DNA from 2 places in the Collinsella sp. TM04-29 genome. Region 1 is predicted to be linked to the other one. Evidence: riboswitches for the same ligand, from Rfam matches in the RefSeq annotation. Region 1 holds a riboswitch; the other holds the start of a gene.

What was found. Region 1 has a riboswitch for thiamine pyrophosphate ahead of thiC (phosphomethylpyrimidine synthase ThiC). Riboswitches for the same ligand answer to the same signal wherever they lie in the genome.
Region 2: another riboswitch for thiamine pyrophosphate. It lies ahead of thiM (hydroxyethylthiazole kinase); the one in region 1 lies ahead of thiC (phosphomethylpyrimidine synthase ThiC).

Annotation. Positions count from the first base shown of each region.
Region 1 covers NZ_QSPW01000001.1:1,193,943-1,197,991, forward strand. Annotated here, with positions in the region: gene DXD39_RS05390 (aminopeptidase) at 1-48, shown strand, start outside; gene DXD39_RS05395 (YaaA family protein) at 152-961, shown strand; gene DXD39_RS05400 (hypothetical protein) at 985-1,506, opposite strand; TPP riboswitch at 1,569-1,685, shown strand; gene thiC (phosphomethylpyrimidine synthase ThiC) at 1,677-3,011, shown strand; gene thiD (bifunctional hydroxymethylpyrimidine kinase/phosphomethylpyrimidine kinase) at 3,192-4,022, shown strand.
Region 2 covers NZ_QSPW01000004.1:86,531-90,579, reverse strand. Annotated here, with positions in the region: gene DXD39_RS08235 (thiamine phosphate synthase) at 144-839, opposite strand; gene DXD39_RS08230 (thiamine-binding protein) at 836-1,177, opposite strand; gene thiM (hydroxyethylthiazole kinase) at 1,181-2,020, opposite strand; TPP riboswitch at 2,072-2,182, opposite strand; gene DXD39_RS08220 (HAD-IIB family hydrolase) at 2,346-3,254, shown strand; gene DXD39_RS08215 (LysR family transcriptional regulator) at 3,265-4,049, shown strand, end outside.

The DNA of each region.
Region 1 (4,049 bases):
ATCTACGAGGCCTATCGCGGCTACAAGGCCTTCATCGAGCGCGCGTAACCAACCCTTCATCAGTTGCGGTGAAATACAGACTAACCTGGCCCATAAACGGCCAAAACAGACCGTATTCCACCGCAACTTCCTTTTTGGCAGAGGAGAGTCCATGCTGCAGGTCGTCATTTCGCCCGCCAAGCAGATGCGCGCGGCCCAAGATGCTTTTGAAGTCCTGGGCATTCCACCCTTTGCGCGCGAGACGGCTCGCCTCCACCGCGCACTGCTAGATATCGAGCGGAATGAAGGCAGCGACAGCCTGCAGGCGCTATGGAACGTGAGTGACAAACTGCTGGGGCCTTGCCTCAACACCCTGCATGAGTTCCGGCCCATCCTGAATAACGGCGATCTCGACAATCCCGCACTCGCCCGCCGCATCTCCCCTGCCATCATGTCCTATCACGGCATTCAGTACCAGAGCATGGCGCCCGAGGTGATGGATTCCGCGCAGCTCACATGGCTGCAAGACCATCTATGGATCCTCTCCGGCCTCTACGGGTGCGTTCGCCCCTTTCATGCCGTCGAACCGTATCGGCTGGAGATGGGCGCAAAGCTTGCCGTCGACGATACCCGAGACCTCTACGCGTTTTGGGGCGACAAGCTCGCACGGGCTATCGCCCCGGCAGGTTCAAACACCACGATCGTCAACCTCGCCAGCGTAGAGTATGCCAAAGCCGTTCTGCCCCACCTCGCGGGCGACGCCACGGCCGTCACATGCCTCTTTGGCGAGGGTATCCGCAACGGCAAGCCCATCCAACGGTCGACCGCCAGCAAAAAGGCGCGCGGCTCCATGGTGCGGTGGATGGCAGAAAACAAGCTCGAGGATGCAAGCGAACTTACCGCATTCAACATCGGCTATCGGCACATCCCCGAGCTTTCAGACAAAAACACCCTGGTTTTCATGAACGCGCAGGCACAATAGACCCGCCGTTTCCAAACACCCCGTTACTCCGCCAAGCCGTCGGCCTTTGCAATCTCGCTCGTCGAGCCATCTTGGTAGGTAATCTTAACGTGCTCTACGTCGGATACTTTGACGCCCGACGGGGGCTCCAGGCGCCATTCCGTCAGCGCGATATCCATCGTCGTGGGCACATCCCCTTGATCTTTGAGCTCGACCGTCAGCGTTTTGAGCGTCGCATCAAACGTCACGCGTTCGATTTCTTCGCCCGGAATGGATCCGCCACTCAGTTGCAATTGCACAAACTCGTCGCGCGGATACCAATAATCGCCCGGAACGGCGAGCGTATTGGCATTACCGCCAGTACTCCTCATCGTCATAATCGGTAGACTATCATCAGCCTCGAACTCCCATGCAGCGCCGCCGCGACCGCCAAGCGTCCAGATACAAAAGGCAATCACCAGCACGGCAAGCACCGCAAAACCAATCGCGACAAGGCCATGGTGCGCACGGCTTTCCTCGGCCGATACATCCCATTGTGTCTCTCGATATAGATGCTTGTCTTCCATGTTCGCCTCCCCACGGACATGCTCGTTGGCCCAATCGTACCCATTCAGGCTATACTTGAGCCCATGACATAACGGGGAGCTTGCAGGACAAGACGGCAGGCTGAGATTGGGCGCGCCCGCCCTGACCCGCAAACCTGATATGGGTAATGCCAACGAAGGGAGCCGTGCCAATGAGCACACAGACCGAGCCCAAGCTCGTCACGCAAATCGACTTCGCCCGCGCCGGGCAAATCACGCCGCAGATGAAAGAAGTCGCCGAGCGCGAGCATCGCGACCCCGAGTACATCCGCGAGCGCGTGGCCGACGGCCGCATCGCCATCCCCGCCAACATCGTGCATATCAAAAAGGGCATGCGCGCCTTTGGCGTCGGCGAGGGCCTTTCCACCAAGGTCAACGTCAACCTGGGCATCTCGGGCGATAAGGCCGATGCCGCCGAGGAGTGGAAGAAGGTCAAGATCGCCGAGGACTTTGGCGCCGACGCCATCATGGACCTCTCCAACTCGGGCAAGACGCGCCAGTTCCGCCAGCAGCTCATCGACGAGACGCCGCTCATGGTGGGCACGGTGCCGATGTACGACGCCATCGGCTACATGGAAAAGCCGCTGGTCAAGCTGACCAAGGACGACCTGCTCGAGGTCGTGCGCGCGCACGCCGAGGACGGCGTGGACTTTATGACCATCCACTGCGGCATCAACAAGTCGGTCATCAAGACCTTTAAGGAGACTGGCCGCCTCATGAACATCGTCAGCCGCGGCGGCTCGCTGCTGTTTGGTTGGATGGAGGTCACCGGTAACGAGAACCCCTTCTACGAGTTCTACGACGAGGTGCTCGAGATCTGCCACGAATACGACGTGACGATCTCGCTCGGCGACTCCTGCCGCCCGGGTTGTCTCTACGACTCCAACGACGCAACCGAGACCGCCGAGATGATCGAGCTGGGCAAGCTGTGCAAGCGCGCCTGGGCCGCCGGCGTCCAGGTTATGGTCGAAGGCCCGGGTCACATGGCGCTCGACGAGATCGCAGCCAACATGAAGCTGCAGAAGCGCCTGTGCCACAACGCCCCGTTCTATGTGCTGGGGCCGCTGGTGACCGATATCGGCGTAGGCTACGACCACATCACCGCCGCCATTGGTGGCGCCATCTCCGCCAGTTCCGGCGCCGACTTCCTGTGCTACGTGACACCGGCAGAGCACCTATGCCTGCCTAACGCCCAGGACGTGCTCGATGGCCTCATGGCCACCAAGATTGCCGCACACGCCGCCGACATCGCCAAGAAGGTACCGCACGCCCGTGACATGGACGACAAGATGGGCCAGGCACGCCGCAAGCTCGACTGGGACGCCATGTGGAAGTGCGCCCTCGACCCGGTCACCGGCAAGAAGCGCTACGAGGAATCCCCCGCCGCCACTGAGGGAACCTGCACCATGTGCGGCAAGATGTGCGCCGTCCGCACTGTCAACAAGGTGTTCGAGGGCACGACAATCGACCTCGGCATGGAGGACTAACTCGTCGCCACGATTGCTTTTGGAAGCACCGCGACGTCGACCGTTGTTGACGTGTGAACATTTGCTTACATTTGCGTAAAGATTGCATCGCCCGCCCGGGTTCGACATAGAGTCGGCCCGGGCATCTTTATAATGCTGGCTTAAAGACCCATTTGATTCCGACCGAACAAGGGAGCAAACATGGATCGCAGTAAGGTACCTGCCGTCCTGTCCATCGCAGGATCCGATTCCAGCGGTGGCGCCGGCATTCAGGCCGACATCAAGACCATCACGGCGCACCGCCTGTATGCCGAGACGGCCATCACCGCCATCACCGCACAAAACACGCTCGGTGTCACCGCCGTGCAGAATATCTCCCCTGATATCGTCGCTGCGCAGATCGACGCCGTATTTGACGATATCCGCCCCAGCGCCGTCAAGATCGGCATGGTTTCCTCTGCCGAGATTATCGAGGTTATCGCCGACCGCCTGAGCGCCCGGAACGCGACAAACGTGGTCGTCGACCCCGTCATGGTAGCCACCTCGGGCGCACGGCTGATTGCCGAAGATGCCGCCGAGGCGCTCACCCGCCGCCTGTTCCCACTTGCAACCGTCATCACGCCCAATATTCCCGAGGCCATGGCCCTGCTTGACTACGAGGTCGACTCCGAGCGCACACAGCAAAATGCTGCCATGCTCCTCACCCGCCGCTTTGGTTGCGCATCCCTCGTTAAGGGTGGGCATCTTGTCAACGAGGCCAACGATGTATTGGCCGAACCCGCGCCACTCGATGACGAGGGCAACCATCTGGGCGATCCGCTCACCACGTGGTTCCGCCACAAGCGCATCGAGACCGACAACACACACGGCACCGGCTGCACGCTTTCGTCCGCCATCGCCTGCGCGCTGGCCCAGGGCATGGATCTTGCCGATGCCGTCAACGCCGGCAAGGCATACCTGACAGGCGCTCTGGCCGCCGGCCTGAACATGGGCAAAGGCTCCGGCCCTGTCAACCACATGTGGCAGTACTAAATAGCCAGTAACCTGCCAAAAAGAGAC
Region 2 (4,049 bases), on a different contig from region 1:
ATCCCGTAATCAGCGCTCAGACTGGGACGTAGTTTCCCGCTGGTCCTCTATGCGGAAAGCGCATCCCAGAATGGACGTCCAAACTGGGATGCGCTTTCCGCTATTGAAGATATGGGACTGCGGAGCAACTGCTCGGTCTAGGCTTATGCCTGCTGCCAGGTATCGACGAGCTCCTTGGCTGCGGCGTGGGGGTCGTCGGCACTGCAGACGGCGCTCACCACGAAAAAGCCGTCGACGCCGGTGGCCTTGAGCTGCGGCAAGTCGGCTGTCTTAACGCCGCCGCCCACCACGATGGGCACGGGGCTTGCCGCATGGAGGGCTGCCAGGTCCTCAAAGCTTTTGGTGATGATGGAGCCGTCGGCCGCGCGTCCGCAGTCGCGCTTGGTCTCGGTCTCGTGGAGCGGGCCGATGCCCAGGTAGTCGACCAGGCTCATGTCGGCGGTCTTGACGTACTCGAGCATCTCCTCGCAACGGGCCGAAAGACCCACGATGGCATCGGGGCCCAGCAGCTTGCGACAGACCTCGACGGGGATGTCGCTCTGACCCACGTGCACGCCGTCGACAGCGATGCCCTGCTCGCGCGCGGCGAGCACGCAGTCAAGGCGGTCGTCAATCAGCAAGGCGACCTGACCGGTCTTGCCGGCCTGAGCGATAGCCTGTGCGGCGTCGTCGGTCAGCGCGATGATCTCGCGGGCACTTGCCACCTTGGAGCGCACCTGGATGCAGGTAAAGCCGGCGTCGAGTGCCTGGGCCACTACATCGCCCACGGGGCGCCCGAGCGTGTTTTCGGGGCCGAGTACCAGATAGGCCGAGATATCAAGGTTGTCGCGGATGCTCATCGTGCTTCCTCCTGTTTCTTGATCTGTGCTTCCATGCGCTCGAGCTTGCCAGTCATGGTGTCGGTAAATCCGGGTCGAATATCGGCCTTGAGCACGACTTCGGTGCGGATGCCCTTGCTCGCTAACACAAAGGTTGCGTCGCGCACGACCTGCATGACCTCGTCCCAGTCGCCCTCGATCTCGGTGAACATCGAGGTGGTGCGGTTGGGAAGGCCGCTCTCGCGAATGACGCGCACGACCTCAGCGACCTCGGCGGACAGTTCATCGCCGGTGCCACACGGGGCGATGGCCACGGCGACGAGCGTGTTCATGCCGGCGTTGGTTGCGGGCTCGGACATGGCTTATGCCTCCTCGAGCTCGAGTCGGTTATCGGCGATGTCCTGGGCGGTTGCGCGGTAGAGCTCGTCGATAAAGGCGACCTTAAAGCTTGCCGGGGCATCGGCGACAGCGGCGGCACGCGTGCCGGCTACGTTGTAGACGGCGGTGCCGCAGACGGCTGCCGTAAACGGATCGGCAGCGCAGGCGTACACGGCTAGCACGCCGCCCTGCGAGCAACCGCAGCCGGTAATCTTTGACATGAGCGGGCTGCCGCCGTGGGATTTGGCTACGGTCGTGCCGTCGGTAATCAGGTCGACTTCGCCCGAGACCACCACGGCGCCGCCAGTGTAGCGGGCGAGCGCTACGGCGGCATCGCGGGCGGCATCGACCGTGTCGGTGGTATCGACACCGCGCACGCGGCTCAGATCGGCTGCCTCGCCCCCAAGACCCCACAGGCCGGCGAGCGCGATGATCTCGGAGGCGTTGCCGCGTACGATGGCGGGCTTGTACTGCTTGAGCTCGTTTACCAGCTGGGTGCGCAGGCTACCGATGCCCAGGCCCACCGGATCGAGCACCCAGGGCTTGCCGGCGTGGTGTGCCGCCTTGGCCGCGCGGGGAATCGTCTGCTCGTAGATGGGGAAGAGCGTGCCCATATTGAGATAGATGGCGCCGCCGCCGGCAACGAGTGCCTCGCCCTCGTCTGGTAGATAAACCATGGCGGCCGAACCGCCCACGGCGAGCTGTGCGTTGGCGACAAAGTCGATCGTCACCGTGTTGGTGATGGAGCCGGCCATCGGATTGGTGGCGCGAATCTCTTCCACGGCCTTGACCACATTTTGCTTAAGCTGTTCCGAATCAATCACTGCACATGCCTCCTTGGCATAGAAAAGGGGCGCTGTGCATAGACAGCGCCCCTGCAAAGGCGGCATGCTCCCTACGCCAGCATTAACTGACAGGTTCAAAGGATTGGGCCCCATGCCCTCTCAGCCTTGTGGTTTGCACCGCCGGCACTCCCGCATCGAATCTGTTGTTCCCTATACTAGCGCACCTGCCAAAAAGGGACAGGTTTATTTTGGCAGGTGGCAACAGGGGCGCTGCGTTTTCCCAGATAAAACCTGCCAATATAAACCTGTCTCTTTTTGGCAGGTCGGTACAATAGACGGGATTAAGAATGACCGAGGGGGCCTTATGATTAAACTTGTGCTGACCGATATGGACGATACGCTGATTCCAGCCGGGCATGACGGCGCCAGCGACTACGCCATCGAGGGCATTCATGCCATGCAGGCGGCGGGTCTGCACTTTGGCCCGGTTTCGGGTCGCCAACCCTCCGCGATGGGCTGGATGTTCCGCAATCGCGCCGAGTGCTTCTCGACCGGCGCGTTCTGCAACGGCCAGGTCATGTTTGTGGACGGCGAGGTGGTAGCCTCGCATGCGACCGACAACGCCGCCCTTATGCGCTTGGCTGACTACTTGGAGCAAGAGACCGACGATACGTATCTGAAGGTCTACGGCCTGGGTGATGACTTTTGGGGCAACGATGCCTATTGTGTGACGAGCGACCCCGAGCGCGTGCGCCGCGCCATGGAGTCGGGCGGCAACGCATGGCTCAAGGGCGAAGAGGCCCCGTGCCGTCCTGTCGTCGATGACGCGTCGGTGTTCAAGGCGAATATCTGGAGTGCTCGTTCGCGTGAGGAGCTCGCGGAGCTACGCGAGCGCGTTGCCGCTGAGGTGCCGGAACTCTCGCTCGTGTTTCCCAACAATCGTGTGCGCCTGTTCGACATTCTTCCAGCAGGTTGGGACAAGGGTTGCGCTGCGCTGGAGCTGGCGCGCGCTTTGGACCTGACGTCCGACGAGGTGGCCGTATTTGGCGATTCCGATAACGACCTGCCCATGATCGGTGCCGTCCCCAACTCCGTTGCAGTCGCCAATGCCAACGAGGCCGTCACGGCTGCCGCGCGCTGGCATATCGGCGCTGCGGCAGACGATGCGGTTGCCGGGGCTCTGCATCAGATTGCCGCCTGCGCCGCGACGGGGGAGATGCCGTCGTTTATGCGTCAGGCAGATGCGGCGGGTTCGGGTTTCGCGGACGTCTAGGGAGGCCATCATGAAGCTTCAACAGCTCAGGTATGTCGTCAAAGTTGCCGAATGCGGCAGCATCACCGAGGCCTCGCGCCGGCTCTTTGTGTCGCAGCCTTCGATTACCGCGTCGATCCGCGATCTCGAAAACGAGATGGGTGTGCACATCTTTGAGCGCACCAACAAGGGTGTCATTGTGTCCGAGGAGGGCGAGACCTTCTTGGGCTACGCGCGCCAGGTGCTCGATCAGGCGGATCTGCTCGAAGGCAAGTACAAGGGCGCGTCCGAGCAGGTGCCGCACTTTAGTGTGAGCTGCCAGCATTATTCCTTTGCCGTCAACGCGTTTGTCGATGTGATCCGTGAGTTCGATGCCGCGCGCTATGACTTTACCCTGCGCGAGGAGCAGACTCACGAGATTATCGAGGACGTCGCGCATATGAAAAGCGAACTGGGCATCCTGTACTTATCCGAGCATAACCGCGAGGTTATCGAGCGCATGCTGGCGGCCAACGAGCTCGTATTCGAGGGGCTTTTCTGCGCCACGCCGCATGTCTTCGTCTGTGCCGACCATCCGCTGGCGGCCCGCTCCAGCGTGACGCTCGAGGACTTGGAAGACTACCCGTTCCTGTCCTACGAGCAGGGCAGTTACAACTCGTTTTACTATTCCGAGGAGCTGACCTCGACGTTTGAGCGTCGCAAGAATATCCGCGTGCGCGACCGTGCGACGCTGTTCAACCTGGCCATGGGCCTCAACGGCTACACGGTATGCTCGGGCGTGATCAGCCACGAGCTCAACGGCCCCGGCATTATCTC